Regions from separate parts of the Brevibacillus nigriterrae genome, predicted to be linked through region 1. Evidence: riboswitches for the same ligand, from Rfam matches in the RefSeq annotation. Region 1 holds a riboswitch; each other region holds the start of a gene.
The links. A riboswitch is a leader RNA that binds a small molecule or an ion and turns the genes downstream of it on or off. The one in region 1 is predicted to bind S-adenosylmethionine.

Region 1 (10,277 bases):
GGGCATGTGCATCGTTTCCGTGGTTGGACAGGGCGACCTATCCCCTTACCGAATGGAAACCATTACCACGAATTCGGTGGACAAACGACATTTGACGATGGACACATACACTATTATCGAGGTAATACTGGTGAAGCATTTGTTTAAAGTATATCTTTCAGATTAAGCCGGTCTGTTATTGACCGGTTTTTTTCATTTTCTCAATCGTTATATTCCTGAATTGCAAGCAGGCAATAATAAAATATGCGTAGGTGACACATCATAAATAATGTTTGGATAAGATAACTTTCAGAAAAAGTAGTGATAATTAATGAATCGAAATATACGACTTCTTCTCTTTCGAACCGTTGTGATATTCTTTCTAACTTTGATCTTTGTTCAAAATATCGGTTACAAGCCTGCTTATGCCAATCCAACATTGCCGATTGTAGTAAATCAGGGGATTTTTTCCATTGAGGTTTACCCTCTACAGCACCAATTAATTGTTCGGAAAAAGGGGCAAAAAATAAAGAGTTTTCCAGTCGCTGTCGGTAATCCGTCCACTCCTACACCTGTTGGTGAATACATAGTTGTATACAAAGGAAAAGATTGGGGGCGAGCTTTTGGCCCGCGCTGGTTAGGATTAAATGTCCCTTGGGGAATTTACGGTATTCACGGCACGAACAAACCAGATTCGATTGGACAGCACAAGAGTCATGGTTGTATCCGCATGCGCAACAATGATGTCATTGAATTATTTGATTTGATACCACTCGGATCCAAAGTTACGATTTTTGGGCATGTATTAGGAGACCCGAATCATAATCCAAGAGATTTAGCTGAGGGCGATGTTGGCGGAGATGTTCAACTGATTCAATCCCGTTTGAAAAGTGCCGGATACTTCAAAGGCATTTGTGATGGCAAATTTCGCTCAAATACAACTGCGGCCCTTAAAAAGTTTCAACGTGATCGTAAGTTGGCGACAAATGGTGTCGTTTCAATCAAGGTTTACCAAGAACTCGGATTGCTGGAATAAGGAACGAAGGAAGGACCTGTTTGTAAAATAGGCTATTATCTAGGGGCGTTTTCTTCTCCACAAAAGTACACTGTAATATAAAACTTTTGGAGGAGAAGAGCCGAACTTCTCGCTCAGCAGCAACATTTCCGATGATGTGTTGAACAAGCAGAAAGAGCGCTATTCACAGCGCTCTTTCTTCATCCATTGTCTTCTTCAATTAATCCTCAGCACCGACAATAACCAAGAGGATGAACAGAACCAAAATCAAAATGAAATCGTCGTTAAAGATTCCACCTGACACGAGCATTCCCTCCTTTCGATTGATACGTTGGCATTGTATTCAAGGAGGGGCTATTTCCGTGTTAGAGGATTTACCTATTTTGTTGTGATTAATGCAAACATCCTGTCCGCTCGTACCCGAAACATGCGAGATTGCTAACCCTGTCGATCAGCTTGTCAAAACGACACGGGAAGGAACCGTTTTTTGCTTAATGTACCGGGTCAACTCTACTGTCATCTGGTGATAGTGAAATGGGGTAATCAAGTAAATCCCATTAAAATAACGTGTCGCTACGTCCAACAATTCTTTCGCCATCAAGACACCTTCTTCTCTGGCTGCTTCTCCTTGCACATGCTTCATTCGCTCCAGCGCCATGGCAGACAATTTGATTCCCGGCACTTCGTTATGCAAAAACTCAGCGTTGCGAGAACTGGTTAACGGCATGATCCCTAAGAAGATAGGAATCGGGATGTGTTTGGTTTTTTCATAAATCAGTTCAATGGTTTCCGCATCGTAGACGGGCTGCGTCATAATGTAATCCGCCCCTGCCTCTACTTTGCGCTCAAGGCGTTGCACAGCCGCATCGATGTTTCGCACATGCGGATTAAATGCGGCGCCTACAATAAACTGTGCTTTCTGCTTCAACGGACGACCCGAGAAAGAGAATCCTTCGTTAAGTTGTTTGGTCATTCGGATCAGGTCAAATGAGGTGACATCAAATACGGAGCTTGCTCCCGGCAAATCGCCAAAACGGGAAGGGTCTCCCGTGATCACCAGGACCTGATCAATCCCTAGTGCATGCAATCCCATCAGGTGTGACTGCTGGCCGATCAGGTTTCGATCTCGACAAGCGATATGGACAAGCGGCTCAATTCCGAATTCATTTTTCATAATAGCTCCAAGCGCCATATTGCTCATCCGCACATTGGCGAGTGAATTATCCGCCATGGTGATAGCATCCACCCCTGCATGATGCAGTTCACAACAACCTTTGAGAAAATCTCCAATTTCTAAATCCTTTGGCGTATCGTATTCCACGATGATCGTGGGACGCTCTGCTACCAGTTCAACAATACTCGGCGCCTGACGAGGCAACACTTGATAAACGCTTGCTGGTTTACTTTCTTCAATCGTACTTGGATTCACCCGGGTGATCGGTGTCAGTCCTCTAAGCGCCTCAGCGATGGCTTCGATATGGGCAGGTGTAGTACCACAACAGCCACCGATGAGCCGAGCACCCTGTTCCCGCAAGCGAAGTGCACTCTCTCCGAAATATTCAGGAGATGATTTATACGCATATTCCCCGTCTGCCATCCCCAAGCGTCCCGCATTGGCAAAAACGGAAATTGAAACTTCTTCAGGGATAATCGATGATTCCAATGAGCGAAGCATCTCGGCAGGGCCCATGCGACAATTGAGACCAACGATATCTGCGCCCGCTTTTTGCAACTGATAGAACGCATCGGTAAGCGTATAGCCATCCCGCGTTCTGCCAACTTCGAGTGTAGCCAAATTGGCTAGAATCGGTTGGTCTGTCAAGGAGCGGACAATCTCCACCCCAAGCAGCAATTCTTCCAGATCGAGAAACGTTTCCAGAATGACTCCGTCCACTCCGGCATGCAGCAAAGCTACAGCCTGTTCTTCAAACTGGTCACGATACCCGTTCATCGACTGGTTTCTGACTCGTCCAGCGGTAATCGATCCGATACTACCAATCAGATAGGCATCATCGGGCAATATTTCCTTGGCAATTTCCACTGCGGCACGATTGATTCGTGATACTTTGTTCTCCAAGCCGTATCGGGACAGTGCGTCTCGATTGGCTCCAAACGTATTTGTTTCAAACAAGCGAGCACCTGCCTTGTAATAGGAGCGGTGCACTTCCTGTACCAACCCCGGATTGGTTAAACAAAGTTCTTCAAAACAGACACCTACTGGAACTCCCAGATGGTACAGTTGTGTTGCCATTGCTCCGTCTCCGACCAGGAGGTTTGTCTTGAGGTAGTCACGTAAATTCTCTTTTTTTGTCATGGTTTCTCTTCGCTCCCCCTTCTAGTGTCTACTCTTCGGAATCAGTCGCTGAAACAGCATTAAAATAGCGAGCTTCTGGATGGGCAAACACCATCGCTGTAACGGACGCTTCGGGGTCCATCATAAAGCCGTCTGTAAGCTGTACGCCAATTTCTTCGGGACGAAGGAGTGCAAACAACTTCTCCTGATCTTCCAGATTCGGACAAGCAGGATAGCCGAACGATACCCGGATGCCTTGGTATCTGGCACCGAATCGATCCTGCATGGTCATGTCTTGTGGATCGGGGAAGCCCCAGACATCTCTCATCACGTGATGCAAGCGTTCTGCAAAAGCTTCCGCAAGCTCCAGTGCCACAGCTTGCAGCACATGAGATTTTAGATAATCTCCCTTGTCTTTCCACTCGGAGGATTTTTCTCTGATTCCTTTGCCTGCTGTTACAGTCAGGAAGCCGACTGTATCCATTTCTCCGCTCTCGACAGGTCGGAGGAAGTCCGCCAGACAAAGGTACGGAGCTTGTGTCTGACGAGGGAAGCTAAACCGTTGAATTTCCTCCTGTGCATTGGCCGGGTTGTAAATCACAACATCGTTTCCGTCCGCCTGTGCCGGGAAGAACTGATACATGCCGTGTGCTTCGATTAAATTCTGCTCTCTTGCTTCCGCTAACAAATTCTCTACAACATCGTAGAGTTCCAATACTTTTTTATCTCCACTCTCCAGCAGCTTCTCAACATTTCCCCGAACGCCTAAGTGCTTGCCTAACAGCATCCGCAGGTTCAGGTAAGGCTGCAAATGGCTAATCGGATAGTTCCGAAGCACGTGTCGCTCATAATCCGGTGCAGTGAACAGAGTCGCTTTTCGGTTAATCTCCGATCTCACGACCTTTGGTTCAGCAGTTGTTTGCGTCGTTTCTCGGGAAATACCACTGGAAGCTTTCTGACGCTCTTCTTCCTGATGTTTGCGTATTTGCTCCAGCTCATCAGGATTCTGCAATTTGTTGGCGAGATCCAGACCATCCATCGCATCTTTGGCATACATGACGACACCTTCGTACTCAGGAGCAATCCGGTTGCTCGTGAACTTGCGAGTCAAAGCTGCCCCGCCGACTAGAATCGGAACGTCAATCCCTGCTGTGCGCAAATCCTGTGCCGTGATCACCATTTGTTGGGCTGACTTGACTAGCAAGCCAGACAGACCGATGGCATCGGGATTTTCACGTCTGCATGCCTCAATCAGTTGTTCTGGTGGAACCTTGATACCCAGATTGACGATCTCATACCCGTTGTTGGAAAGAATGATCTCTACCAGGTTTTTGCCGATATCATGGACATCCCCTTTGACGGTAGCTAGGATTATCTTGCCTTTTGCAGCAGACTCGGATTTTTCCATGAACGGCTCCAGATAAGCGACAGCCGCTTTCATGACTTCAGCACTCTGCAAAACTTCTGCAACAATCAATTGATTCCCGTTGAACAGTCTCCCTACCTCTTCCATACCTGCCATCAGCGGACCGTTGATGATTTCCAAGGGAGTATACTTTTTGCGAGCTTCTTCCAAATCCTGCGTTAATCCGTCTTTCGAGCCATCGATGACATACTGAGCCAATCGTTCTTCTAGCGTAAGGGTAGAGACTTCTTTTTTCTCTACAACCTTCTTTTGGCGATAAAATTCAGTGAACTCAGCTAATGTCTGATCATTTGTTTCGAATAACAGCGCTTCAGCAAGCTTTTTTTCGTCCTCGGAGATCGAAGCATACCGCTCCAATTTCTCCGAGTTAACGATGGCATAATCCAGTCCAGCCACAGTCGTATGGTACAAAAATACCGAATTCAGCACTTCACGACCTGCTGCTGGCAACCCGAATGAGATATTGGATATACCTAAGGTTGTTTTGCATGCTGGAAATGCTTCTTTGATCAGGCGGATACCCTCTACAGTCTCTCGGGCTGATCCAATATACTGTTCATCACCAGTACCTACCGGGAAAACCAGTGGGTCAAAAATAATATCTTGTGGCTTCACCCCAAACTGATTCACCAGCAAGTCGAAGGATCGCTTGGCTACTTCCAATTTGCGTTCACGAGTAACTGCCATTCCTTCTTCATCGATCGTCCCCACAACTACTGCCGCACCGTATTGATGAATCAACGGAACAACCTGCTCGAATCGTTCCAAACCGTCTTCCAGATTGATCGAGTTCAGGATTGCTTTTCCTTGCGAATAGGTTAATCCAAGTTCCATAACTTTCGGATCGGTGGAGTCGATCATCAAAGGTGCTTTGACCTTTTTCGAAACATATTGCAAGAACTGCTTCATGTCGTTGTACTCGTCCCGGTCTGGATCAGCAAGACAAATATCGATCACCTGCGCTCCTTTTCGTACCTGCGCACGAGCAATATCAGAGGCTTCCTCATATTGGACGCTGGTAATCAAATCACGAAATTTCTTCGAACCGATGACATTCGTTCTCTCCCCAATCAGGAGGGGGCGGTTGTCCTCTTCAATATAGACCGGATCAATCCCTGAAACTGCACTGATTTGTTTTTGCTCCACCTGACGTGGCTTGTAGTTTTTCAAAGTCTCTGCCATTGCCTGAACGTGCTCAGGTGTCGTACCACAACAGCCCCCAGCAATATTCAACCACCCTTGCTCAGCAAATCCAGCGAGTTTGGCTGCCAGTGCTTGCGGTGACTCATGATAATGACCATTCTCATCAGGCAGACCTGCGTTGGGATAGCAACTGATCTGACAGTTGGCCAAATCGGAAAGCGTACGGATGTGATCACGCATAAACTCTGGCCCTGTTGCACAGTTCAACCCGACAGAAACTGGTTTGAGATGCTCAATAGAAATATAAAATGCCTCAATATTCTGACCAGCCAACGTAGTACCCATCGGCTCAATCGTGCCGGAGATCATGACAGGAAGCTCAACCTGGAGCTCTTCAAATGCCTTGCGAATACCAATCCCACCTGCTTTGACATTCAAAGTGTCTTGAGCTGTTTCTAACAGCAATACATCTGCTCCACCCAAAATGAGTCCCTTGGTCTGGCGATAGTATGCTTCTACCAGTTCCTCGAAGGTAATGCCGCCAGTTAGTGAAAGCATTTTGGTCGTTGGACCCATCGAGCCTGCTACATACCGGGGCCATTCCTCCGTGGAGAAAGCATCTGCCGCTTCTTTGGCCAGCTTGGCTGCAGCGATATTTAACTCAATATCCTTTGCCTCTTGACCATACTCAGCCAATACCACATTCGTCGCTCCAAACGTATTGGTCTCGATAATGTCAGCACCTGCCACAAGATACTTCTCATGGATGGAACGAATGACATCCGGTCGAGTCAGATTGAGAATCTCATTACAGCCTTCCAGCTCTTCTCCGCCAAAATCCGCTTCTGTCAGGTTCGCTTGCTGAAGCATCGTACCCATTGCACCATCGAGAATTAGTATTTTGCGAGAAAGTTGTTCCGTAAAGGTTGGTTTTGCCATTCATCTTACCTACTTTCTATCGAGTCTCTCAGGTAACCCTGTTTTCTGAAATTGTAACCAGAAAAAAGAAAAATCCCCTTCTTGAAAGTCATAAGAAGAGGATTTGTGTCATGTAAGATCAACGGACATCCTCTCTTATCTTTCAAAGCAAATCGCTCTGCTGGAATTGGCACCTGCTAAACAGGTTGCCGAGGCTTCAAAGGGCCAGTCCCTCCACCTCTCTTGATAAGAGAAATCATTTGGAAACATATGAATTTGTTGTGTATCTTACCACTCATTTGGAACATTCGTCAACAAGCAATCTGCTTTTTTGTGGGCTTTCACCCATTTGTCACCGTTACTTGCACTCTCACGAACTTGGTTCCACTTTTTCCTGTTATAGTGGTCGTTCCTTTTGCTTTTGCTACGATCAGACCATTTTCTACCGAAGCTACTTGGGAGTTGGACGTTGTCCAAGTAATTGTGTCAGTGACATCGGCAGTGGAGCCATCTTCATAAGTTGCAGTAACCAGGATTTGCTTCTGCTCTTCTATTTTTAACGAGACTCTGGTTTGATCAGCCTGCAACTTGACAAGCTTTTTCGAGTCTGCCACCTTCAATGTAAATATCGCTTTTTTCGTTCCTAGCGTGGCAGTAATCGTTGTGGTTCCTGGTGCAAGAGCCGTGACAACTCCTTTATCTACACTGGCAATTTTGCTGTTTTTCACTGTCCATGTAACCTGCTCCGTTACATTCTCTGTCGTCTTGTCGCTGTAGGTTGCAGTTACCTGTAAGGAAACCGTTTCGTTCCCTTTGAGCGTGGCACTCTTCTTGTCGAGCTCAATTTTACTCACTGTCTTTATTTGAGCTTTTACCGTAACGGGTAATGTAACAGTTTTCCCCATATAGGAGACGCTGACTGTAACATTGCCCGGTTTTTTGGCAGTAATCGTTCCTTTGTTCAAGTCAATCAGGTTACTATTTTTGCTCCATGTCGCCTGACTTGTCACATCTTCCTTCGTTTTGTCCGAGTAAGTTGCAAAAGCTTGAACGGTTTGTGTCTCTCCCACCTGCAATGTCAAGGTATTCTGTGAAAGCTCCAAACCTTCCATCAAATTGGGCAGATCCAGTTTAACCTGCATTCTGCTGGCACTTGTATTTGTGGTACTAATGGCAATATTGGTTTTGGTGTTATTGTACAAGTCACTACTTGGTCTTGTCGCAGGGCTGAATATTGGAAATCTTGAGTTGAAATAATGATCGTATAAGACACCATACACTCTTTTGTCTAATTGACTATATCCGAGAATCGATTCATTTGCCTCTTCCAGATCGACACCTTTATGTTTTTCATCGTTATTGACTTTATTATAGTACCAAGTCTTGCGAAGCACATTTTCATCAATATGCCAAATCGCTACTCCACCGGTGCTGACATAATCTTGCAAACTGCTATCATATCCTTCAAATTGTCTGTTTTCCACTAAAAAGTATTGGTCAGGATCTGAGGTAGGAACTTTTATCATATTGTAGTTGTTTGTCCCAATTGAGAAAAGGGTGTACTCACCGCTTGAGGTTGCGATAGCAGGTTCAACGAATCCCAGCATCATTTTGGACCACGGATCAAAATGGGTTGGCATGCTACCCGAATAACCGGTGAGATACGCCCATGATCCTGATGCCATCAAACTGTGGATACCAAGCCCAGATGAAGAGCCGTCTCCATCATACAAGTCAGGCAAGCCCAGATCATGCCCTAACTCATGGGCAATAATCCCGATGGTTGCCATATGGTCATCCTGATACATTTTATCTCCTTGCACTTCACCAAACTGGGTGTAGCCGCCATCATAATCTCCATTTCCAAGCGTTACGCTGTCGAGAGTGACTGGTTTGCTCAGACTGCCCTTGTGTCCCCACGTATTCGGGGTGTTCGATGGATCGTAAGCCGCTTCGTAACCTGCAACAATCGTCATCACATGCAGTTCCTTTGCGGAAATAAAACCGTTTTTGTCAGTATCAAATGTTTTGAAATCGATGTATTGATCGGCAGCTTGCAAGGCATCCCTTACAATCATTTCATTCTTTACGCCTAGATCACCACCCGTGTTTGGATGTGGATAGGGAAGACGTACTCGAATGAAGCCGTCGTTCGTTGTTCCACCTTGTTCTTCTGCTGGTTTAAAGTAAAAATTGCCGCTCGAGTTTTCTTTATAATAATGATTCAGTGACCCTGGAGAGTCGTTAAAGAATACTCCTGGCCAACTGCTTTCTGGATAGCGCATGGATATATTGGAAAATTCAACAAGCAGCACAAGCAGTTTCTCGGGGGTCTTGTGAGTCTCCATCATTTCTCCCCTATTTTTGGAAGAAGTTTTCGTGAATGACTCTATCTTCTTGTTCTTCCATTCCTTACTTTGTTTTCTCACTTTTTCGCTACTGGCAGCATTTCGTGGAGTTTTATCAATGGCCACCTTCTCATCAAGAATTTTCAGTCCGCTACCGCTCACCTTGGCGTAATGCCAGTATCCATCCTCACCAAGCAAAATGACGTCCCCATCTTCTGTCTCGACCCAGTTGAACCATTCATCGCCAAATTGTGTTGCCGTGAAAGTCTCACCCGACGGTTGCTCATAATCCCTCGGGACAGATACAGCAGGTGCTGCTGCTGTGATGCTCGCCAAGCTAAAGCAGACGGCTACCACAACAAACAAAAAAAGCAAACTCTTCCCCCAACAATGGTTTCTCATTTCTCTACCTCTCATTCTACCTATTTCGATTGAATATATGATTTCTGAACAATATTTCTACAAATTAGTAAATGATTCCTGTTTAAGCTTGTCGAATCATACAAAATTTTCTAGTAATAGAGAATCTTGACACTAGCACTTGGGCAAGCTTGGGTTTACATGGCATCAGACATTGCCAGTATCAAACTTCTTTGATACGATCAAGCGGAACAGAATATCTCCTATAACAAACGCTAGTGAAAGGAGCGTAGTATCATGGATCATCCCCTTTCCGCAACCAGTCGCTCGGCAATGCTTGCTTCCATAGAAACAGTGAAAGAGCTTCACAAGACCGATTTTGAGACCTATCGGCTTGTCAAAGATAGCAATACTTCGCAACACTATATCCATTACTCGTTTTACCATATCAAGCTGTCAGAGGGCGGCGTACGGGAGGAATACGATTATTTCCTGCCTCTTGATGAAGATGACGTCCTCTCCATTGTCTTGGGTGAACAGCCTTATCTCTATCCCGATCATTGGAAAACCACCTATTTGCGAAGCGGAACTGATGACCGACTTGTCCCTTTTCATCTCGATGCGGAAGATGAACTGCAAAAAGATATTGAAGAGGAAATGGCAATTTTTGAAGCTCTGCAACGGTATAAGCAAGCATTCGAAAATGCCGAGAATAAAGATGCATTGACCAAAGACCTGTTCATGGAACTGGACGCCAATCGCCAAAATCGCAACAAGAAATCCTGATCACTCCCC
Region 2 (10,277 bases), on a different contig from region 1:
AAGGCGTAAGTGCCTTTTTAGAAAAACGCAAACCCCAATTTAAGGATCGCTAAGGAGGTACGTGTATGAACATTCTTGTAGTTCTTAAACAGACGTTTGACACAGAAGAGAAAATTGTCATTCAAGATGGCAAAATTAGCGAAGATGGCGTTGAATTTATCATTAACCCGTACGATGAGTATGCCGTTGAAGAAGCAATCAAGCTTCGCGATGAGCATGGTGGCGAAGTAACCGTTATTACTGTTGGACCAGACCGTGCCGAAAATTCCCTGCGCACTGCACTTGCAATGGGTGCTGACAAGGCTGTGCTTGTTGATGATGAATCCCTGTTTGGCGATGAGTTCACAACAGCGAAGGTACTCGCAGCAGTTGCGAAAAAAGTTGGCTTTGACTTGATTATTGGCGGACAAATGGCTGTTGATTCCGGTGCAGGTCAAGGCGGCCCACGTCTTGCTGAAGAACTCGGCATCAACCATGTATCGACCGCTGTTAAATTAGAAATCAATGGTTCTTCCGTGCGTGTTGAGCGTGACATCGAAGGGGATTTGGAAGTAGTTGAAACTTCTCTTCCAGTACTCATTACAGCTCAACAAGGCTTGAATGAACCACGTTATCCTTCTCTGCCAGGTATTATGAAAGCGAAGAAGAAACCGTTGGATCGCTTCTCCGCTGATGATCTTGGTTTATCTCTTGATGATGTGAAAGCAAAAACAGCAATCGTAGACCAATACTTGCCGCCGAAAAAACAAGCTGGTCGCGTACTGTCCGGTGACACATCCAGCCAAGTGTCAGAATTAGTTCAACTTCTTCGTAATGAAGCAAAAGTGATCTAGGGGAGAGAGGGGATTCCACATGAAAAAAGTACTCGTACTTGCAGAAGCACGTGACGGTCAACTTCGTAACGTATCTTTTGAGGCTCTTGCAGCTGCCAAAACTATTGCCGATGGTGGAGAAGTAGTAGCTACTGTGTTTGGACCTGGTGGAGATGCTTATGTTTCCGCACTCGCTTCTCATGGAGCATCCAAAGTATATGTGGTAGCAAACGATGCCTTGGCTCAATATACGCCAGACGGCTTCACACAAGCTCTTGCTCAAGTAGTTAATGAAGTAAATCCAGATGGCATCATCTTGGGACATACAGCAATCGGACGTGACCTCGCACCTCGTGTAGCAGCTCGTCTTGGTCTAGGACTTGTATCCGATGTGACAAGTGTAGAAGCGGGCGGAACATTTACTCGTCCGATCTATGCGGGTAAAGCGTTCCAAAAACGCAACTTCACAGATGGCAAAATCTTCGTAACGATTCGTCCAAACAACATTCCAGTGAATGAAGCGGATACTTCCAAAACAGCAGAAGCCGTTGCATTCAACGCTGATATCAAAGACCTTCGTACGATCATCAAAGAAATCGTTCGCAAAACTTCAGGTAAAGTGGATCTTTCTGAGGCAAAGGTTATTGTTTCAGGCGGACGTGGAGTAAAAAGCAAAGATGGCTTCAAGCCACTAGAAGAATTGGCTGACGTATTGGGTGCAGCAGTAGGTGCATCTCGTGGTGCTTGCGATGCTGATTTCTGCGACTATGCCCTGCAAATCGGTCAAACAGGAAAAGTAGTAACACCAGATTTGTACATCGCTTGCGGAATCTCTGGAGCAATCCAGCACTTGGCGGGTATGTCCAACTCCAAAGTAATTGTTGCCATCAACAAAGACCCAGAAGCTCCTATCTTCCAGGTAGCTGACTATGGAATTGTGGGCGACCTGTTTGAAGTAGTGCCACTTTTAACAGAAGAGTTCAAAAAAGTATTAGCATAAATATATAATCTGAATAAGTATGCCGGGGATAAATATTTTATTCCCGGTTTTTTGTTTTGTCAACGTATTGACAGTGATTATCATTTTCATTTATAAATAATAATGAAAATCATTATCAATATAAAAAGAGAAAGTGGGATGAACAAATTCATGTTTCGAAAGGGGATTCAAAAGCTCCATCTCTGGCTGAGTTTGGTGGCAGGTGTATTTATCGTTCTTATTGGTTTGACAGGCAGTATTCTAGTTTTTGAAGGGGAAATTACTAGGGCAACTCACCCCGAACTATTCCAGGTTACGCCAGGCAAGGTAGTTTCCATTGAGCAAGCATTGGAGGCTGTCAAGGCTGGACATGAGAAAAGAACGATTGATCGAATCTATGGTCCCGATTTTCGAGATGCTTACGGAGTGTACTACTTCCGAGCAAAGGATGGGAAAGAAACCAAGTATGTTTATGTAGATCCTGGGACTGGGAAGGTGTTAGGAGAAAGAGGAAGCGAATCATTTTTTAGTTGGGTATTACAGTTGCACAGATACTTACTGTTGAAAGATTTCAGCGGTGCAGAAATTGTTGGTATCATTGGTTTTGTGATTACGTTTATTACCGTTTCAGGGATCTATCTCTGGTGGCCAGGTTTGGCGAAGTGGACGAAGGGCTTTATTATTCGTAATAGTAAAAATCGCTATGCACTTCATTATGACTATCATAAAGTTTTTGGAATTATCTCTGTTCCTTTTTTACTCGTTGTATCATTAACAGGTGCGTTGTTTGTGTTTGATGAACCGATTTTTGCCTTGTTCGGTGCGAAGCCAAATACTTCTCCAGCGAAAGATCTTCTCATCTCGAAGCCGTTAGATAGTGGCAAACTGGCAATTGATCAGCTTATCGCAAATGCGCAGCAAAGTGTGCCAGATGGCAAGTTCATGCAAATCAGAATGCCAGCAAAACCGGAAGAAGGGAAGCCAGAGGGAGCAGTTGATATTCGCATGACTCATGGGTATGATCCTGCGGGAGCGGGCAATGTACAGCTTTGGCTTGATCAGTACAGTGGAAAGATCATTGCAAAACAAGATGCAGTAACCGATGCTGGATTAACCTATCAGACATGGTTGTTTCCGTTACATACCGGATTGTTCGGTGGTATTTTCACAAAAATCATTTACTTCATCGGTGGACTGATACCTACCTTGCTCATGGTGACAGGAACCTATATGTGGTATACCAAACGGGCAAGACAACGACTGGCAAAACGGATGAAAGCAGAAAAGCTCGTCCAACCCAATGTAGCATAATAGCATAATTTGAGGAGCGTATCTTTCGGGATGCGCTCTTTTCATATAATTTTCATTTGAAAAAATCATTTTATAGTTTTATCCTATTATTACGGTGATTAAATAATATATCTATAGTAGACAAAGGTGTGATTTCTCATGTCAGATACAATGGTAAACTGGCTTTCGCATAGTATTGGGATGATCCTGGTAGTAGCTTTCTCTCTTCCAAGCTTTGCGCTGATCTGGATGGCGAAGAAAGTGGCCAAGCATAAAGAATTGAAAATCGAGGAAGTGCAATCTGTGGCACTATCGCTGGAAGGGAATCAAACAAAGTACGCAGATATCCAGCAAAGCGAGATTCTCTCCAGTTTTAATGAGGATATTTTTATCCAAAAAGCCTCTGCTGCCGATATTACCAGAGGCAAGCATATTCTTATTGAAACCTCTACAGAGGACATTGCCATTTTCCCAAAAGACGGCATCGATCTTTATGTAGAACGAATCAACCGCAAGAGTCGTAAGGTAAATGTTTATTGGGCTAGAAGCAGCGAACTTGCTGGTCTATTAGCAAGGTAATGGATTGCCTGCAGGCCATTGGGGCAAAATAGGGATATGTTGTGAAAGTGTCTGATGTCATGGTCAATTCAGAAGCAGGATGGTATACTTTAACCTGAAATAAGTTTAAGTGAATATGAGGGAGGCTTTTTATCATGGCAATTGTAAATGTATCCGATCAATCCTTTGCTCAAGAAGTAGAGCAAGGTGGTACAGTTCTCGTTGATTTCTGGGCACCTTGGTGTGGTCCTTGCAAAATGATCGCTCCTGTCCTTGAGCAAATCGATGGAGAAATCGGTTCTCAGTTGAAAATTGTAAAAGTAAACGTTGACGATAATCCTGATTCTGCTGGACGCTTTGGCGTTATGTCTATCCCTACGCTTTTGGTGTTCAAAGAAGGTCAGCCGGTTGATAAAATCGTGGGCTTCCAACCAAAAGAAGCGTTGATGTCTACGTTGAACAAACACCTGTAAGATAATCAAATTTCTACATACAAGCAGCTAGCTTTCGGGCTATGCTGCTTATTATTTTTTCCAGGTCATTTTTACGTAATAAGCGACCGATATTGCCATGAGCAAAAGGGCTCCCCATGTTTTACTATTCAGGATAATTAAGTGCAGGAGTGCCTGTGGCATTTCCAAAGTTGTGCAGTTATTGGTTTGGTATGCTCCTTCTTGACCTGTATATCTTCCATAGATGATATAGCTTGAGCCAATCGTAAACCGTTGACCACAATACATAGAATAATCATCAGTCCACACCGTTACTTCGTTGTCGAGAGTGCCTTTCCATACTTGATTCACTTCAATCGTAACCTCATAGCGATTCCTCAGTTGTTTCCAATCTTTCACAGCGAGAACTGTTCCAGAAAACGCAGCAGTTGACTCTTTGAGGGGATTTTCTGGAGTCTTGCAGATACATGCTGATGCAGTTGTTGGATAAACCATTATCATCAAAAGTGGCAACAAGAAAAGCATGAGTGCCCGTTTGATAAAAAGCCCTCCCTTGTATCGTTTTTTGTATATTTTACCATATATTGAATATTCTTAAATCTGGATTCAGTTCGTCCCTCTTTCTGCGTGGGTATTCTAGAAGAAGAACATTTGTGCTACTATATGTATGGTTGTAAATCGTTGAGAGGAGGACAACGGGTGAAGACAATTAAAGATAAACTGGCTGTTCTCCCGGACAAACCTGGCTGTTATCTCATGAAAAATGCGACGGGTGAAATCATCTACGTCGGTAAAGCCAAAGTACTCAAAAACCGGGTGAGATCCTATTTCACTGGAAGTCATGACGGTAAGACACAATTGTTGGTTAGCGAGATAACCGACTTTGAATATATCGTTGTATCATCTGCGATTGAAGCCTTGATTCTGGAATGCAATCTGATCAAGCAATACAATCCCAGATACAATATCCTGCTAAAGGATGACAAAACGTACCCATATATCAAAATCACCAATGAGACCCACCCTCGGCTGGAAATTACTCGCAAGGTTCTCAAGGACAAGGCGAAGTATTTTGGGCCGTATGCCAATGCGGGGGCAGCCCAAGAGGTGAAGAAGCTCCTGGATCGTCTCTATCCGCTGCGCAAATGCCAGACCATGCCGAAGCAGGTTTGCCTGTACTACCATCTTAATCAATGTCTGGCACCTTGCGTCTATGAAGTGGAAAGCCAAGAAAACGAGCGTATCGTTGATGGGATCTGCAAGTTTCTTGACGGCGGGCACGAAGCGATGAAGACGCAACTGACAGAGAAAATGATGCAGGCCGCAGAAGAGATGGAGTTTGAACGGGCCAAGGAGCTACGTGACCAGATTCGCAACATCGAAGCCGTTATGGAGAAGCAGAAGGTAACCTTCACGGATACCGTTGATCGGGACATTATCGGGTTTGCGGTGGAAAAGGGCTGGATGTGTATACAGGTTTTCTATATGCGCAAAGGCAAAATGATCCAACGAGAGACGTCGATGTTTCCGTATTACGGAGATGAGACCGAGGACTTCATGTCGTTCGCTGCCCAGTTTTATTACGAAAAACAGCAGGCACTGCCGAAAGAAATATTGCTTCCGGAACAAAGTGAGCCGGAGCTTCTCTCGGAATGGCTGCATGTGAAGGTGGCAACTCCGAAACGAGGCAAAAAACATGAACTCGTCTTGATGGCAATCGAAAACGCCCGTATCGCCTTGCAAGAGAAATTCGCCCTGATGTCCAAAGATGAAGCTCGGACCATTCAGGCTGTTCACAATCTGGGGCATGCATTGGGAATCGGTGTGCCGCATCGAATTGAAGCTTTCGATAACTCCAACATTCAAGGGACAGAGCCAGTATCCGCCATGGTAGTATTCACTGATGGGAAACCTGATAAGAAGGAGTACCGCAAGTTCAAGATCAAAAGCGTGGATGGCCCTGATGATTACGGCTCCATGCGTGAAGTGATCCGCAGGCGGTATACGAGATTGCTAAAAGAAAATCAACCGCTCCCCGATCTGGTTGTCATCGACGGAGGAAAGGGGCAAATCTCTGCTGCCATGGATATTTTGGAAAATGAGCTGGGGTTATTTATTCCCGTGTGTGGATTAGCCAAGGACGACAAGCATAAAACGGCACAACTGCTGTTTGGTGATCCTCCCGAGCCAGTCGAGCTGAAGCGAGACAGCTATGAGTTCTATCTCCTGCAACGGATTCAGGACGAGGTGCACCGCTTTGCCATTACGTTTCACCGCCAGTCTAGAGGGAAGACAATGCTTAGTTCCCAGTTGGACGATATTCCCGGCATCGGTGAAAAGCGGCGCAAAATGCTGTTCAAACACTTTGGGTCGTTTGCCAAAATGCGGGAAGCGAGCGTGGAAGATTTCCGTCAGCTCGGCATCGGCGATAAGCTGGCTCGTGAAATCATTTCAACCCTTCGCAAGTTGGAAAGCGAAAAGTAATTGAACTTCCAAGCCATCACATGCTATAATCCGTTCTAATTGAATATGAAACCTCACTTCCCTTTATTGGAGTGAGGTAGAGGCGCGAAAACCAAGAGTACCCCCCGAGATGCGGGCATCTGTGAAGGGCAAGGGAAAGGGGAATTCGCCGAAGTGCAACAGACTACCCGAAGTCTGCTGTGCTGGGTCTGTGTTGAACAAGCACAGGACTGTCATCGCCATATACATCCAATATTGCGATGGAGAGCTATCTCACCGAGGATGAAAGAACTGCGTTTATTCGACGTAGTCTTTCTCCGACGTGTCCAAGGGAAGGAGGAACTGGTATGTCCAAGATCAGGGCAGCGACAGGTCAATCCTCGTCGTTGCCTTTTTTGCTATAAATACATGATGATTTGCACACTTTACTAGGAGTTACTAAAACGTACGGGGACCCCCAGAGTTGGGTGGTTAACGATAACGATAAGGGAGAGGAACCAGGTGGGATTAATCGTTCAGAAATACGGCGGTACTTCAGTAGGTACAATCGAGAGAATGCAGCGTGTCGCTGACCGAATCATAGAGACCAAAGAACAAGGAAACGATGTGGTAGTTGTCGTTTCCGCCATGGGCAAATCAACGGATGTACTGGTTGATATGGCCAAACAAATTACTGCGCAGCCTTCTGAGCGTGAAATGGATATGCTGCTCTCAACAGGTGAACAGGTATCGATTGCGCTACTTGCCATGACACTACAAACTAAGGGCTATGAGGCTGTATCGCTCACGGGCTGGCAAGCAGGAATCACCACGGAAAGCTACCATTCGAGAGCAAGAATTCAGGATATCGAGCATACACGTCTCAAAAAAGAATTGGCTGAAGGCAAAATCATCATCGTTGCCGGATTCCAGGGGTTCACTCCAGATGGTGAAATTACAACACTTGGTCGTGGAGGTTCCGATACGACCGCAGTGGCGCTTGCCGCAAGTCTTGAGGCAGATAAATGTGAAATCTTTACGGATGTATCAGGTGTATTTACCGCTGATCCACGGGTTGTGCCTTCTGCGCAAAAACTGGACCGGATTTCTTACGACGAAATGCTCGAGCTTGCGAATCTTGGGGCAGGGGTACTGCACCCTCGTTCAGTGGAGACTGCCAAGAAGTACAGCGTGTGTCTAGTGGTTCGCTCAAGCTTTACAAAAGAAGATGGAACGTATGTGGAGGAGGGGTCTTCAATGGAAACAGGAAGAGTAATCAGCGGGGTAGCACATGATGAGGATGTAGCAAAAATTACCGTGGTAGGAATGCCAGCACAAGTAGGCACACTTTCCCGGCTGTTCAATACGCTTGCGTCTGCACAGGTAAACGTCGATATTATTATCCAAAGCTCCTATGAAGCAAAGGTAACGAACATTTCCTTTACAGTTGCCTCCGGGGACCTGGCGAAAACATTGCAAGTGTTGGAACAAAACCGCACCGAACTGGGTTTTGAGAGTGTAGATCACGAGGAAGAACTGACAAAGGTTTCGATCGTTGGAGCGGGCATGGTGACCAATCCAGGGGTTGCTGCCGAGATGTTCCGTCAACTGGCCGAACAACAAATTTCCATTAAAATGGTTTCTACTTCCGATATCAAAATTTCGTGTGTAATTCCAGCAGCCTATACCAACCTTGCTGTTACAACCCTGCATACGGCTTTCGGGTTGGATGTGGCAGAGCAGGCAGTAGTACACGGCGTATAACATCCGCTCTATTTTCTACATTGACAGGTAAGCCCTCCCAATCGTATGATGAAAACAATTGAAAAACTCTTATCAAGAGTGGTGGAGGGACTGGCCCGATGAAACCCGGCAACCCCGCTTCGGCGGAGAGGTGCTAAATCCAGCAGGCGCATGATTCATGGCGTTTGGAAGATAAGAGCGGGTATCTGGCCAACCGGAACATACACCCCCTCTTCTCTTCGCAGAAGAGGGGTTTTTTATTTTTTCGGATGTGAAAAACGTCTCGACGTTTATCATAAAAGTGGATACGACCGCTTGCGGGCACCAAAACGGTCAATACCGTTTTGGTGTGAATCGTACCATCCGGGTCAGGGGGGATAACTTTGCAAAAAATAGGAATTGGTGACTTGCAGTTGGAATCGGGAGAAGTGCTCAAACAGGTAGATATCGGTTACAAAACATATGGTGTCTATGATCCTGAACGGGAGAATGCCATCCTTGTTTGCCATGCACTGACGGGCGATGTGTATGCTGTAGGTGATGAGAAGCGTCCTGGTTGGTGGGAAGGGCTGATCGGGCCCGGTATGCCAATCGATACAAATGAATATTTCGTCGTGTGCAGCAATGTTCTGGGAGGTTGTTATGGCTCTACAGGACCGGCAAGTCTCGATCCTGATACGAATCAACCATATGGTTCACGCTTCCCGGTTGTGACGATCCGGGATATGGTACACGCTCAGCGCCGCCTGATTGATGCACTGGGAATAGCCAAATTGTATGCGGTAATAGGCGGATCGATGGGAGGTATGCAGGTATACGAATGGGCCGTCGAATATCCAGAGATGATGGAGTTGGTCGTGCCGATTGCCACCTGTTCCCGTTTGTCTGCGATCAGTATTGCTTACAATGATGTCGGACGCCAAGCGATCAAAAACGACCCGGAATGGAATCGGGGAGATTATTACCCTGGTGCAGGGCCTACCAGAGGACTGGCGGTTGCCCGCATGCTCGGAATGATTACCTATCGCACGGCCGAGTTGTTTGAAGAGCGCTTTGGGCGAAGTTATCAACAGGAAACAGGGGCATCTTCAGCGGATATCACCTATCAGATAGAAAGCTATCTCCGGTATCAGGGAGAAAAACTTGTTGACCGGTTCGACGCCAACAGCTATCTCTGTCTTTTGCGGGCGATGGACTCGCATGATATCGGGAGAGGCCGAGGCGGGATTGAGCAGGCCTTGTCCAGAATTGCCGCCCGTGTACTGATGATCGGAATTACAAATGATTTGCTCTATCCGATTGAACATCAGGAAGAGATGGCAGGCTGTATCGGCAAGCACCAAATTCCGGTGGAGTTCCATACTATCGATTCCAAGTTTGGCCATGACGGTTTTTTGGTTGAGTTTACTCGCATGGGACGGATTGTTGCCCCGTTTTTTGCGAAAAGGAATGTTACAATCGCTGGTTCGTGAACAATACGTCACCAACAGATATGATAATATGAACATCAAAATGTTTGGATTTGTCAGACGTCAGTAGCTCCAGTTGGGCATTGGCTTCCTTTTGGAGCCAGTGAGAGATTGCTCCTGCGATGATGCCACATTCAAGCAGTAAAGAGCGTTCTAACCGCTCCTGTTCCATATGTGTGAAGACAGAGTGCGTCAGGGAATAACGATACAATTGCTCTCGCTCTTCCAGCAAATCCAATTTGCCAAGCCCAAGCCGGATAAAGGGCAGGATCAGATCGTGGGCAGATTGGAGTGAAATCTGGGACCCGATATCTTTTCCCAACCAGTAGAGAATCGGACCTTCACTGTCGCCAAGCAGCTTCTGTGTTAGACAATTACGGAGCATGTGAAACCCCAGATAAGGCATGTTCATTTGCTCCAGGTGGGCCATGGTTTGCGATGAGAACAGAGTGGCAAGCGGATCGACGATTTGTCTCACGGAATTCTCTCCTTCTCTAGTCAGATTGCAGATATTTCAATCTATGAGAGAGAT
Region 3 (10,277 bases), on a different contig from region 1:
GCATTTCAAGAAGGCAAAAGGCTTGCAGGTAGCCAAAGTGGTGGTAGGCGAAGGGATCCTGACGAGTGAGGGGGAGAAGCATTTACGGCAACGCCGATTGATGTCGCCGTTTTTTCAGAAGGGGAAAGTATCTCGTTACGCTGACTCCATGGTTGAACATACGGAAAAGGTGATCGACCGGTGGAGAGATGGCGATGAACGAAATATTAGTCAGGACATGATGGAACTGACGCTGTCGATTATTACAGAGACGATGTTTGGTACAGATGTAAGTGACGAATTGGCCGACATTGGCGACTCGATTGAGATTGGTTTGCATTACGTCAGTCGCAAAGCAAGTTCCTTTCTTGACCTGCCTTTGTCATTTCCGACTAAAATGAATCGGCAATTTCAACAATCTGCTGAGACGCTGGACAGAGTCATCTATTCCATCATCGAAAAAAGACGAAACTCTCCGGATCAAGAGCGGGAAGATTTATTGTCCAAGCTGCTCTCAGCTCGTGACGAAGCGGATGGGACAGGGATGACCGACGAGGAGGTACGGGATGAAGTGATGACCATTTTTTTGGCTGGTCATGAAACGACTGCCAATACACTCTCGTGGACATGGTATCTGCTCGCTACTTATCCAGAAGTAGAGCATAAATTCTGGGCAGAGCTTGACCGTGTACTTGGCGGACGCAAACCTACCTATGAGGATCTGGAGAACCTGCCATATCTAAATCACATTATCCAGGAATCACTTCGCCTTTATCCGGCTGCGTGGGCGATCAACAGGGAGGTCGTGGAGGACGTAGAAATCGGCAATTACCGATTTGCCAAGGGAGATACCGTGATGATGAGCCAATTCGTAATGCACAGAAATCCCGATTATTTTCAGCGTCCAGAGGATTTCATCCCGGAGCGTTTTGAGGAGGACCTCCTGAAAAAGATTCCACCATTTGCCTATTTCCCGTTTGGCGGAGGCTCTCGGGTATGCATCGGCAATCACTTTGCGCTCATGGAGACAGCATTGATTCTGGCTACGATCGGGCAAAAATACGAATTGCAGTTTTTGGGAGACCCGGCAACTGTGGAGCCCGAGCCGCTGGTTACCCTTCGGCCCAAAAACGGGATTCCGATGACGGTGAAGAAGAGAAAATAACCCTAAGATGGCTGTCCCAAGCGGAAGCCATCTTTCTTAATGTGAAAATATTTCTTGATGCGAAATATTTTTGCGTATGCAATACTATTTCGTGTGACGAAATACTTTGCAGGAGGAATCTATGGATGGTTTTAAAAATCTGAGAGTCTTGTTACCCAAAGTGAACAATACGTTTTTCAGTATAGTAAAAGATGAACTGGAACAATGCGGGATAACACTTCCACAAATATTTGTGTTAGGCGAGCTCAAGGACGCTCCCAAAACCATCGGTGAGATTGCCAAGTCTGTTGGCCTGTCCTACAGCACCGTATCGGGCATTGTTGATCGCCTGGAACGGGACGGATTTGTCCAGAGAGAAAGAGATCACAGAGATCGCCGGGTGGTTTGGGTATCTGTAACAGATAGTCCTGAATGCTTTGATCAAAAGGTTCCGTTTATGAAAGAAAACTATATTCCAGACATATTTGACGGCATCAAAGATTCAGAACTGGAACAACTGAATCAATCATTGGAGCTATTAGACAACTTCCTAGAAAAGAAGCGAGCATCACTCGCCCAGGAGAGAGGTAGTGAGAAAAAATGAGTCTGTCGGGCATTTCGATAAAAAGACCAGTCACCATCGTCATGTTAGTCATGGCCCTGCTCATCTTTGGATTCGTGTCATTGCCTAAACTTGCGGTAGAACTGTATCCTGAGTTGAATTTGCCTGTTGCGGTTGTCGTTACAACTGTGAACGGCAGTTCTCCCGGTGAAGTGGAAAAGCTAGTATCCAAGCCGTTGGAGGAAGCGTTGGGTACTGTTGCTAACGTAAAGGAGATCAGCTCCAACTCCATCGAGGGCGCTTCACAGGTCATTCTCCAGTTCAACTGGGGCGTCGATATGGATCAAGCCACGCTGAACATGCGTGATAAGGTTGACTTAGTTCGTGGATTGCTCCCTGATGAGGCAGGGGCACCAAGAATCCTAAAGCTTGACCCGAACTCCATGCCAGTCATGACGATGACATTGAGCGGTGACAAGGACGTAGAAAAACTGAAGTCAATTGCTGAGAATCTGATCAAACCGAGACTGGAGAGAATCGAAGGGGTCGCTTCAGTTGGGATCAACGGGGGAAAAGACCGGATCATCGATGTTGAACTGGACCCGGCAAAAATCGCTTCATATGGCATTACCATCGATCAGGTTCAACAGGCTATGATGAGCACCAATCTCTCCGGTACAGCAGGTGCGGTACGTGAGGGTGACCAGAAGGTAAGCATTCGTGTGGATGGCGAATTCGAAAACGTCGAAACGATCGGAGAAACACCAGTCCGTGTCGGCAATGCGACCATCCCACTGAAAAATATCGCAACCGTCTCAGATACGTTTAAAGATGTAACCCAGAAAACGTATATCAACGGAGAGCCGAGTGTTGGCTTATCCGTCACCAAAGCATCAGGTGGCAATACCATCGAAGTTGCTGATGCTGTGAAAAAAGAGTTGGAAGAGTTAAAGAATGAGCTTCCTGCCGGCGCCAATCTGACAATGATTATGGATACGTCGACATTTATCAAGGATTCGATCTACACGGTGGGAGAACACGCCTTGATCGGTGGTTTGCTCTCCATTGTCGTTTTGCTCCTGTTCCTTAACAGTGTCCGTTCTATGCTTGTAGTAGCAGTCGTAATTCCGATCTCGATCGTTGCGACCTTTAGCTTGATGTATTTCACAGGTCAGACGATCAACCTGATCTCATTGTCCGGTTTGACGCTCGGTCTCGGGTCACTCGTTGACTTTGCCGTCGTTATTCTGGAAAACATTTATCGCCATCGCCAAGAAGGAAAAGGAATGATGGAGGCTGCCAAGCTCGGTTCAAGTGAAGTTGGAACGGCCGTTATGGCTTCTGCACTAGCACAGATCGCAGTATTCTTGCCAATCGTTTTCGTAGAAGGACTTGCATCTGAGTTGTTTGGACCATTGGCTCTGACAGTTGTGTATTCCCATATTGCAGCGTTGTTAGCCTCACTGTCACTGGTGCCAATGCTAAGTTCTCGCTGGTTGAAAAAAGTGCCGGAACATGATTCGTATGAGTCCCATTCGTATAAAGGGAAAAATCCGATGATCTGGTTCAACATTGGCTTCAACAAATTGGCCAAAGGGTACGGACGTATTCTCGGCTGGGCACTTTCACATCGGAAAACGGTGTTTGCTGCAACGATTGCCATGTTTATCGGAGCGCTAGCGCTGACACCGCTGGTTGGTGCCGAGTTTATCCCGAAAATGGACCAAGGGAAAATCACGGTCTCTGTCGAGTTGCCAAGTGGAACAATGCTTGCCGAGACGGAGAAAGTGGTCTCAGAAGTGGAGAAACACCTGACCAAAATTCCTGAGATGACTCAGTTGTATTCATCCATCGGTAGTAGCGGTGGCCCTGCCCTGATTGCATCATCGTCGGGGAACAAAGCGCAATTGGAAATCTCACTGAGTGAAAAAGAAAAACGCACCCGTTCTACTGAGCAAGTCATCGAAGAGTTGCGAAAAGAGCTTGCCATTCCGGGAGCAGAAATTACAGTGAAAGAAACAGACCAGTCTGGTGGCCCTGCTGGCTCTGCCATTGATATCAGCCTGCGTGGTGATGATTTGGGTGTACTGGAAGAGATCAGCGCGATCATCGCTGAAGAAGTGAAAACCGTTCAGGGTACACGGAATATCACGACTTCACTGGAAGATAAGGTAAAGCAATTCCAGGTAAAAGTTGATCCACAAAAAGCAAGTCAGTACGGTCTCTCTACTTCACAAATTGTTACGAGTGTGAGAACAGCTTTTGACGGAACAACCGTCAGCCGTTTCCGTACAGGTGATGATGAGATCGACGTGCGACTCAAGCTTCCAGAGAGTTTCCAGGAGGATATCTCTTACCTGAAAAACCTGCGCATTACGACGCCAACAGGCGGTCAAATTGCACTTTCTTCTGTAGCTTCCATTGAACTGGAAGACACAGCGAACATGATTACACGTACCAATCAGTCACGTCAGGTTCGCATCACGGGGGATATTGCTGAAAGAGACTTGAACTCGATTATGTCAGACTTGCAACCTAAACTGGATGCCTTGAATCTGCCGGAAGGCTACTTCATCGAGATTGGGGGTCAAAGCAAGGACATGGCCGAATCGTTCGGAAGTTTGGGACTGGCTATTGTCTTGTCCATCGTGCTCGTCTACATGGTTATGGCGAGTCAGTTTGAGTCATTATTTAGCCCGTTCGTTATCATGTTCTCCATTCCACCTACGTTTATCGGGGTTGTGGTTGGTCTCTTGGTAACAGGAAAGGCACTCAGCGTTCCTGCATTGATCGGTTACATTCTGTTGATTGGTATTGTCGTGAACAATGCGATTGTCTTGATTGACTACGTAAACAACCTTCGTGAAAAAGGAGTTCCTCGCAACGAAGCCGTCTTGCAAGCAGGACCGATTCGCTTGCGACCAATCCTGATGACAACACTGGCAACGATATTAGCGATCCTGCCGCTTGCTTTTGGTGGAGGATCCGGTAATGAATCACAGGCACCGATGGCGATCGTTGTAGTATTTGGTTTGAGCTTCTCGACAGTGATCACCCTTGTCCTGATTCCTGTCGTCTATACCTTCATGGATGACATGGTGAACAAGATGCGAGGATGGGCCAAACGTAGATTTCAGAAGAAAGTGAAGCCGGTTGAGACGGGATTAGGAGGAGAGAACGTATGAAGCGAGCAAAGCTAGGAATTGCGGTCGTCTTGTCCGCTTTGCTGTTGGTTACAGGATGTACGTCCAAGGATGCACCTTCCACGACAGAAGAGAAAATTACTCCCGTACAAATAGAAACAGCAGCAACGGGAACCGTTGAGCTTGAATCAGGCATTACAGGTAAGCTGGCACCTAGCCAAGAAGTGAAAATCTCACCCAAGGTAAGCGGAAAAATCAAATCGTTTAACGTAACTCTTGGACAAATGGTTACACAAGGACAAGTGCTCTTCACACTGGATCAAACCGATCTGGTGAATGCCGTGCAGCAGGCAGAAGCGGGCTATAAACTGGCACTTGCCAACCTGCAACAAAGCCAAAGCAGCTCAGGTCAAGGGGTGGAGCAAGCCAAAAACAGCCTCGCACAAGCAGGACAAGCTTTGGAAGATGCCCGTCGCAACGAACAACGGATGAATTTGTTGTTCCAGCAGGGAGCAATTTCATTACAACAATTTGAACAGACAAAACTGGCATTGGTAAATGCCCAGACTGCTTATGCGAATGCGCAAAAAGCGTATGATACAGCGAAGCAATTCTCTGTTGTTACCGTATCCGAGGCATCTGTCTCCCAAGCCAAAGTCTCTTTGGAAAACGCACGTGAACAGCTAGCAAACGCAAGTGTTACTGCACCTATCTCTGGTTACGTAGCATCTGTGAATGGAGCAGTTGGTGAGATGGCCGCACCTCAAGGGGGCGCAATGGCAGTCGTTACGATTGTGAAAACCGATCCATTGAAGGTAAAAGTGAACCTTTCGGAAGCTGAAATCGGCAAAGTGAAGGTAGGTTCCAATGTAAACGTGGAGATAGAAGCATTGAACAAAACGATCACGGCATCGGTTACTGCGGTTAGCCCTGTAATGGATCAGACGCAAAAAGCGTATCCGGTGGAGATTTCTATCTCGAATCCAGGAAATGAATTGAAGCCTGACATAGTGGTGAAGGTCAAATTCATGGATGAGAAGAATACGAAGCAAGCGCTGGTTATCTCTCGCAAGGCTGTATTTGAGCAGGAAGGCAAAAAATACGTCTACAAAGTAGATGGCGAGGTTGCCAAGCTCGTTGAGGTAACTTCCGGCAAGGAATCCAGTGATACGATTGAAATTCTGTCAGGGATTGCTGCTGGTGACAAAATCGTTGTAAGAGGTCAGACGCTCTTGCAGGATGGAGCAAAAGTCAAAGTCCAGTCTGATTCAAAGTAAAAAGGAATTTCAAAAATCATTGACAAGAACAGCTCAAAGTGGCTAGTATTAAAAATAATTTGATAACTTTCTTATCCAGAGTGGTGGAGGGACTGGCCCGATGAAACCCGGCAGCGGATCTTGGAATGCCTGTATTTGCAGGTACCTAAAGAGCTGTGCCAATTCCAGCAGGAGATTTCCTGGGAGATAAGGCCGTGACAGAATCGACCACGAACCCCCTCCTTTTACGAGCAGGGGGTTTTTTTGTTAAGTTTTCATATGAAAGGAAAGAAAAGCACATGCGTATTCAACCAGCCACAATCATGAATCAATTGCCCACGCAATTCTTTTCCACTTTGGTAGCAAAAGTCAATCAACACCTGGCCAAAGGGTATGACATTATCAACCTAGGGCAAGGGAACCCGGACTTGCCGACACCGCCCCATATCGTAGAAGAGTTACAACAACAGGCTGCCATTCCGCTTCATCACAAGTACCCGCCTTTCCAGGGACGCAGGGAGTTGAAGCAGGCGATTGCGCACTGGTATAAACAAGAGTTTGATGTTGATCTGGACCCGGACGAAGAAGTAGCGATCCTCTTTGGAAGTAAAACAGGTCTGGTGGAAATCTGCCAGGTTCTGCTTAATCCCGGAGATGTAGCTCTCGTTCCCGATCCAGGGTACCCGGATTACTGGTCAGGAGTTGCGATTGCAAGTGGCCGGATGGTGATGATGCCTCTTCGAGCAGAAAATCAATTCTTGCCTGACTATGGAGGGCTCTCCAAGGAGGATGTAGAGAAGGCGAAGCTGATGTTTCTCAACTACCCGAACAATCCGACCGCTGTCACTGCCCCTATGGAGTTTTATCAGGAGACAGTCCAGTTTGCCCGCAAAAATGAAATCGTCGTTTGTCATGACTTTGCTTATGGAGCGATCAGCTTTGACGGCAAAAAGCCAGTCAGCTTCATGCAAGTTCCGGGGGCAAAAGAAGTCGGGGTAGAGTTTTATACACTGTCCAAAACCTACAACATGGCTGGTTGGCGTGTGGGAGCAATGGTAGGGAACAAAGAACTCGTGCGATTAATCAACCTGATTCAGGACCATTATTTTGTCAGTTTGTTCGGTGCCGTTCAGATGGCCTCTGTACGGGCTCTCACAGACTCTCAGGATTGTGTAAAGGAATTAGTCTCCGTTTATGAGAACAGACGAAATACTCTATTCAGAGGCCTTGATGAGATCGGTTGGAAGGCAACACCGTCACAAGGATCGTTCTTCGCATGGCTGCCAGTACCGAATGGCATGGGCTCTGTTGAATTCTCTGACCTCTTGCTGGAGCAGGCACATGTAGTAGTAGCGCCTGGCGTTGGCTTCGGGCCGACAGGTGAGGGATATGTGCGGACTGCTCTCTTAACAACCGAAGACAGATTACAGGAAGCTGTCCAGCGGATTGCAAAGCTTGGGCTATTCACCAATCATCGCTAAAATTGTCATTCTCAAACCTATCTATTTCGCCCCCTTTTCCAAGTAAATGGAAGAGGGGTTTTCTTATCCAGTAAAAACCTAGTTAAAAAATCTACTAAAAATGATTCTCATTATTGACTGAGAACCATTTTCGTTATATCCTAAGAGAGGACAGAGAATGAGAATTACTTTCAATTACTAACGTGAATGTGAGCGTTTGACAGCAGGAGGTTCACAACATGAGATACGCAATCAATGGCTACACAGACATGCAGACTGTCGTGAGTAATGAACGGAAAATTGGCGGGGCCGTCGAAATCGGTACTCTTCGTCTTCGCAGTGGAGAAGAGTTCAAAAATGTCGTAGTTACCCGTTTGGAAATGTCCAATGGTCAGTTTTGCTCTCTTGGCTTTATTACCGAAGAAGGAAGACGATTGATCGTTCATATCAATGACATAAGCATGGCTGCAGACGCTAGACATTCCCATGTACGTGATCTCCAGAATGATTTATTGCGTGAGCAGAAAGTAGCAGAGCGTTTGAAATACTTGAAACGTTTATGCGAATTGAATTGTGGCAGTTGTAACCTGCCCTTCCGTGAAGAAGTACTTTTACTTGTTGAAGACATTGGTTTGGAACTTGCGAAGCAGCACGTCGATCTGTCTTTCTTGCCGGCTGCAGATCGCAACAAAGTAGTCCGCATTGCATAAATCTTTCATAACAATTGTAGATAATGAGCGGTTTTCCTGCGGAGAATCGCTTTTTTTGCGTTTCGTGAGCCGAATGAGAAGGAAAGAAATGGGGAAACTATCGGAGAATTCGAATCAGACAAGGGGGCATGAAACGGTATGGAACAACTGTTTTTTACAACGGTAAGTGCAAACAGTGAAGAGGACTTGCAAGAAGAACTTCGAGAAATTGAAAAAACGTATCATGCCCGCAATCAAACGGGAACAAACCTCACCTATGAGGTGGTACCGAATCCTTCAGAAGTGAAATTTACGGATTTACGTCCGCAAGTGTTTAATGTAACAGCATTTACGGAAGGTGACGAGGGGTAAAATCGACAAAAAATCACCGCTGATAAACCTCAGTCGGTGATTTCTTGTCTAAAGGAGCAAGATGCAGATGAAAACTGTTCAAGATCCCGAAAAAATCAATAAAGTAAAGGAATTTTATGAAAATGTGACAAAAAGCCACTACGACTTTTTGGATTTTTGGTTGAAAAACACGTTATTTCATTGGGACTTCTGGCTTTCCTTGTTCTTAACAATCATCCCATGGATCATATGGATCAAATATAGAAAAAAGGAAAGTACAGGGCGTTTGATCACCTGTATTTTATTTGTGATTTTTTTATCTTCGTGGTTGGATTTTATCGGAACAACGTATGGATTATGGTTTTATACGGGAAAAGTTATACCGACGATTCCCTCTTATATCCCGTGGGATTTCAGTATTCTTCCGATCGTTATCTCATTCTTCCTGCAAATCAAGCCAGAGTATTCCTATATCAAGAAGGCTTTTCTGTTTGCTGGAATAAGTGCGTTTATAGGGGAACCGATTTTTATTTGGCTGGGATTTTATGTTAATCTTCGGTGGAATGTGTTTTATTCATTTCCAATCTATTTGTTAATATATATTGCAGCCCATAAGTTTAGTAAGATCCGCGGCTTTGATCCTATCTAAATCAAAGATTAAACCGCTCAATTTGATCCCACAGCTTTTCCTTTATCAAAATTTCTTTTTGCTTAGGGCCAATCAGATCAAAATGGGGATATGGCGGGCGGTTGTGAATGTACTTGGGGTTGAGCCCGTTGGCGGTGCACCATTCGGTCAGCTTCTCCAGATTATTGCAGCCCACTTTGGTTACTGTTTTTATATCCGGAAAACGGGGATCAAGCCAATAATGCGTCAGATAAGCAATTTCTTCTCTTGTCACCGCTTCTTTCCATCGATTCAATTCTTCTCTCCTAATTCCGAGTGCCAATACCATTTCATCCTAACTATTTAATGTAATTTCATAATGTACATCCAGTCTCTATTCCCAATGACAAACTTCTAGCTTGTTACCATCTTCATCAGTAAAGGAGAAGTAGGTAGTTCTATTATCTTTTTCCAGTTTGTCGACTTTTACCCCGCGATTTTTGAGAACCTCGTAGGTTTCCTCAATATTATCCGAGAACAAGATCGGAAACGAACCGGATGCAGAGTGTATCATCTCTTCATCTGCCCGCAACTCATACAGGGTAATCGGTGTACCAGTTCCCACCTGCAGCACGACGTATTTGTTTTATGACAATCATACCACTGAATGGCAAAAAGTAGAAATAGACCTGCGTGTAATTACTAGAACAAGTAGCCAATTGTTGGTATTATGTGATAGACGGAAATTTGATGAATGACTGAGAAGCAGGGAAGTTTGCCGGGCAAGAGTAGAACCTTTGAAATACAGGTAACAAGGGATCAAGACTCCGATACAGAACAAGATGTGATGATTCAAAAGTATTATAGAGTCGTTAAGCTTGTCTCAGAAAAAGAATTATTACTGTGCTATGAGCAGGTAGAAGCACTGTTTACACAATCAGACGAGAATGGAGGGAAGGAACTTGTCACCCGTAATCTTCCGAAGAATCTTTAATCGAATTCTTCAGATAAAAATGACAGAGATTGGCTGGGCGCTGTTTTTTTTGGTTACGTCCAGTTCGTTCATTGTCAATTATTTGGAACCTG

Region 2: another riboswitch for S-adenosylmethionine. It lies ahead of metX (homoserine O-acetyltransferase MetX); the one in region 1 lies ahead of metH (methionine synthase).
Region 3: another riboswitch for S-adenosylmethionine. It lies ahead of ACPW7N_RS23555 (pyridoxal phosphate-dependent aminotransferase); the one in region 1 lies ahead of metH (methionine synthase).

What each region holds. Positions count from the first base shown of each region.
Region 1 covers NZ_JBNCMT010000006.1:28,403-38,679, forward strand. Annotated here, with positions in the region: gene ACPW7N_RS06035 (YmaF family protein) at 1-147, shown strand, start outside; gene ACPW7N_RS06040 (L,D-transpeptidase family protein) at 311-1,015, shown strand; gene ACPW7N_RS06045 (YjcZ family sporulation protein) at 1,215-1,304, opposite strand; gene ACPW7N_RS06050 (bifunctional homocysteine S-methyltransferase/methylenetetrahydrofolate reductase) at 1,446-3,308, opposite strand; gene metH (methionine synthase) at 3,337-6,795, opposite strand; SAM riboswitch class I at 6,928-7,027, opposite strand; gene ACPW7N_RS06060 (M6 family metalloprotease domain-containing protein) at 7,116-9,524, opposite strand; gene ACPW7N_RS06065 (hypothetical protein) at 9,780-10,268, shown strand.
Region 2 covers NZ_JBNCMT010000015.1:106,358-116,634, forward strand. Annotated here, with positions in the region: gene ACPW7N_RS13000 (enoyl-CoA hydratase) at 1-53, shown strand, start outside; gene ACPW7N_RS13005 (electron transfer flavoprotein subunit beta/FixA family protein) at 66-833, shown strand; gene ACPW7N_RS13010 (electron transfer flavoprotein subunit alpha/FixB family protein) at 853-1,812, shown strand; gene ACPW7N_RS13015 (PepSY-associated TM helix domain-containing protein) at 1,951-3,102, shown strand; gene ACPW7N_RS13020 (YfmQ family protein) at 3,241-3,660, shown strand; gene trxA (thioredoxin) at 3,795-4,112, shown strand; gene ACPW7N_RS13030 (hypothetical protein) at 4,164-4,616, opposite strand; gene uvrC (excinuclease ABC subunit UvrC) at 4,755-6,575, shown strand; lysine riboswitch at 6,645-6,833, shown strand; gene ACPW7N_RS13040 (aspartate kinase) at 7,056-8,297, shown strand; SAM riboswitch class I at 8,364-8,475, shown strand; gene metX (homoserine O-acetyltransferase MetX) at 8,660-9,748, shown strand; gene ACPW7N_RS13050 (DUF2507 domain-containing protein) at 9,729-10,223, opposite strand.
Region 3 covers NZ_JBNCMT010000043.1:17,344-27,620, reverse strand. Annotated here, with positions in the region: gene ACPW7N_RS23575 (cytochrome P450) at 1-1,144, shown strand, start outside; gene ACPW7N_RS23570 (MarR family winged helix-turn-helix transcriptional regulator) at 1,266-1,727, shown strand; gene ACPW7N_RS23565 (efflux RND transporter permease subunit) at 1,724-4,870, shown strand; gene ACPW7N_RS23560 (efflux RND transporter periplasmic adaptor subunit) at 4,867-6,105, shown strand; SAM riboswitch class I at 6,174-6,298, shown strand; gene ACPW7N_RS23555 (pyridoxal phosphate-dependent aminotransferase) at 6,384-7,565, shown strand; gene ACPW7N_RS23550 (hypothetical protein) at 7,784-8,254, shown strand; gene ACPW7N_RS23545 (hypothetical protein) at 8,393-8,605, shown strand; gene ACPW7N_RS23540 (CBO0543 family protein) at 8,673-9,233, shown strand; gene ACPW7N_RS23535 (hypothetical protein) at 9,235-9,534, opposite strand; gene ACPW7N_RS23530 (VOC family protein) at 9,586-9,816, opposite strand; gene ACPW7N_RS23525 (hypothetical protein) at 9,946-10,185, shown strand; gene ACPW7N_RS23520 (ion channel) at 10,154-10,277, shown strand, end outside.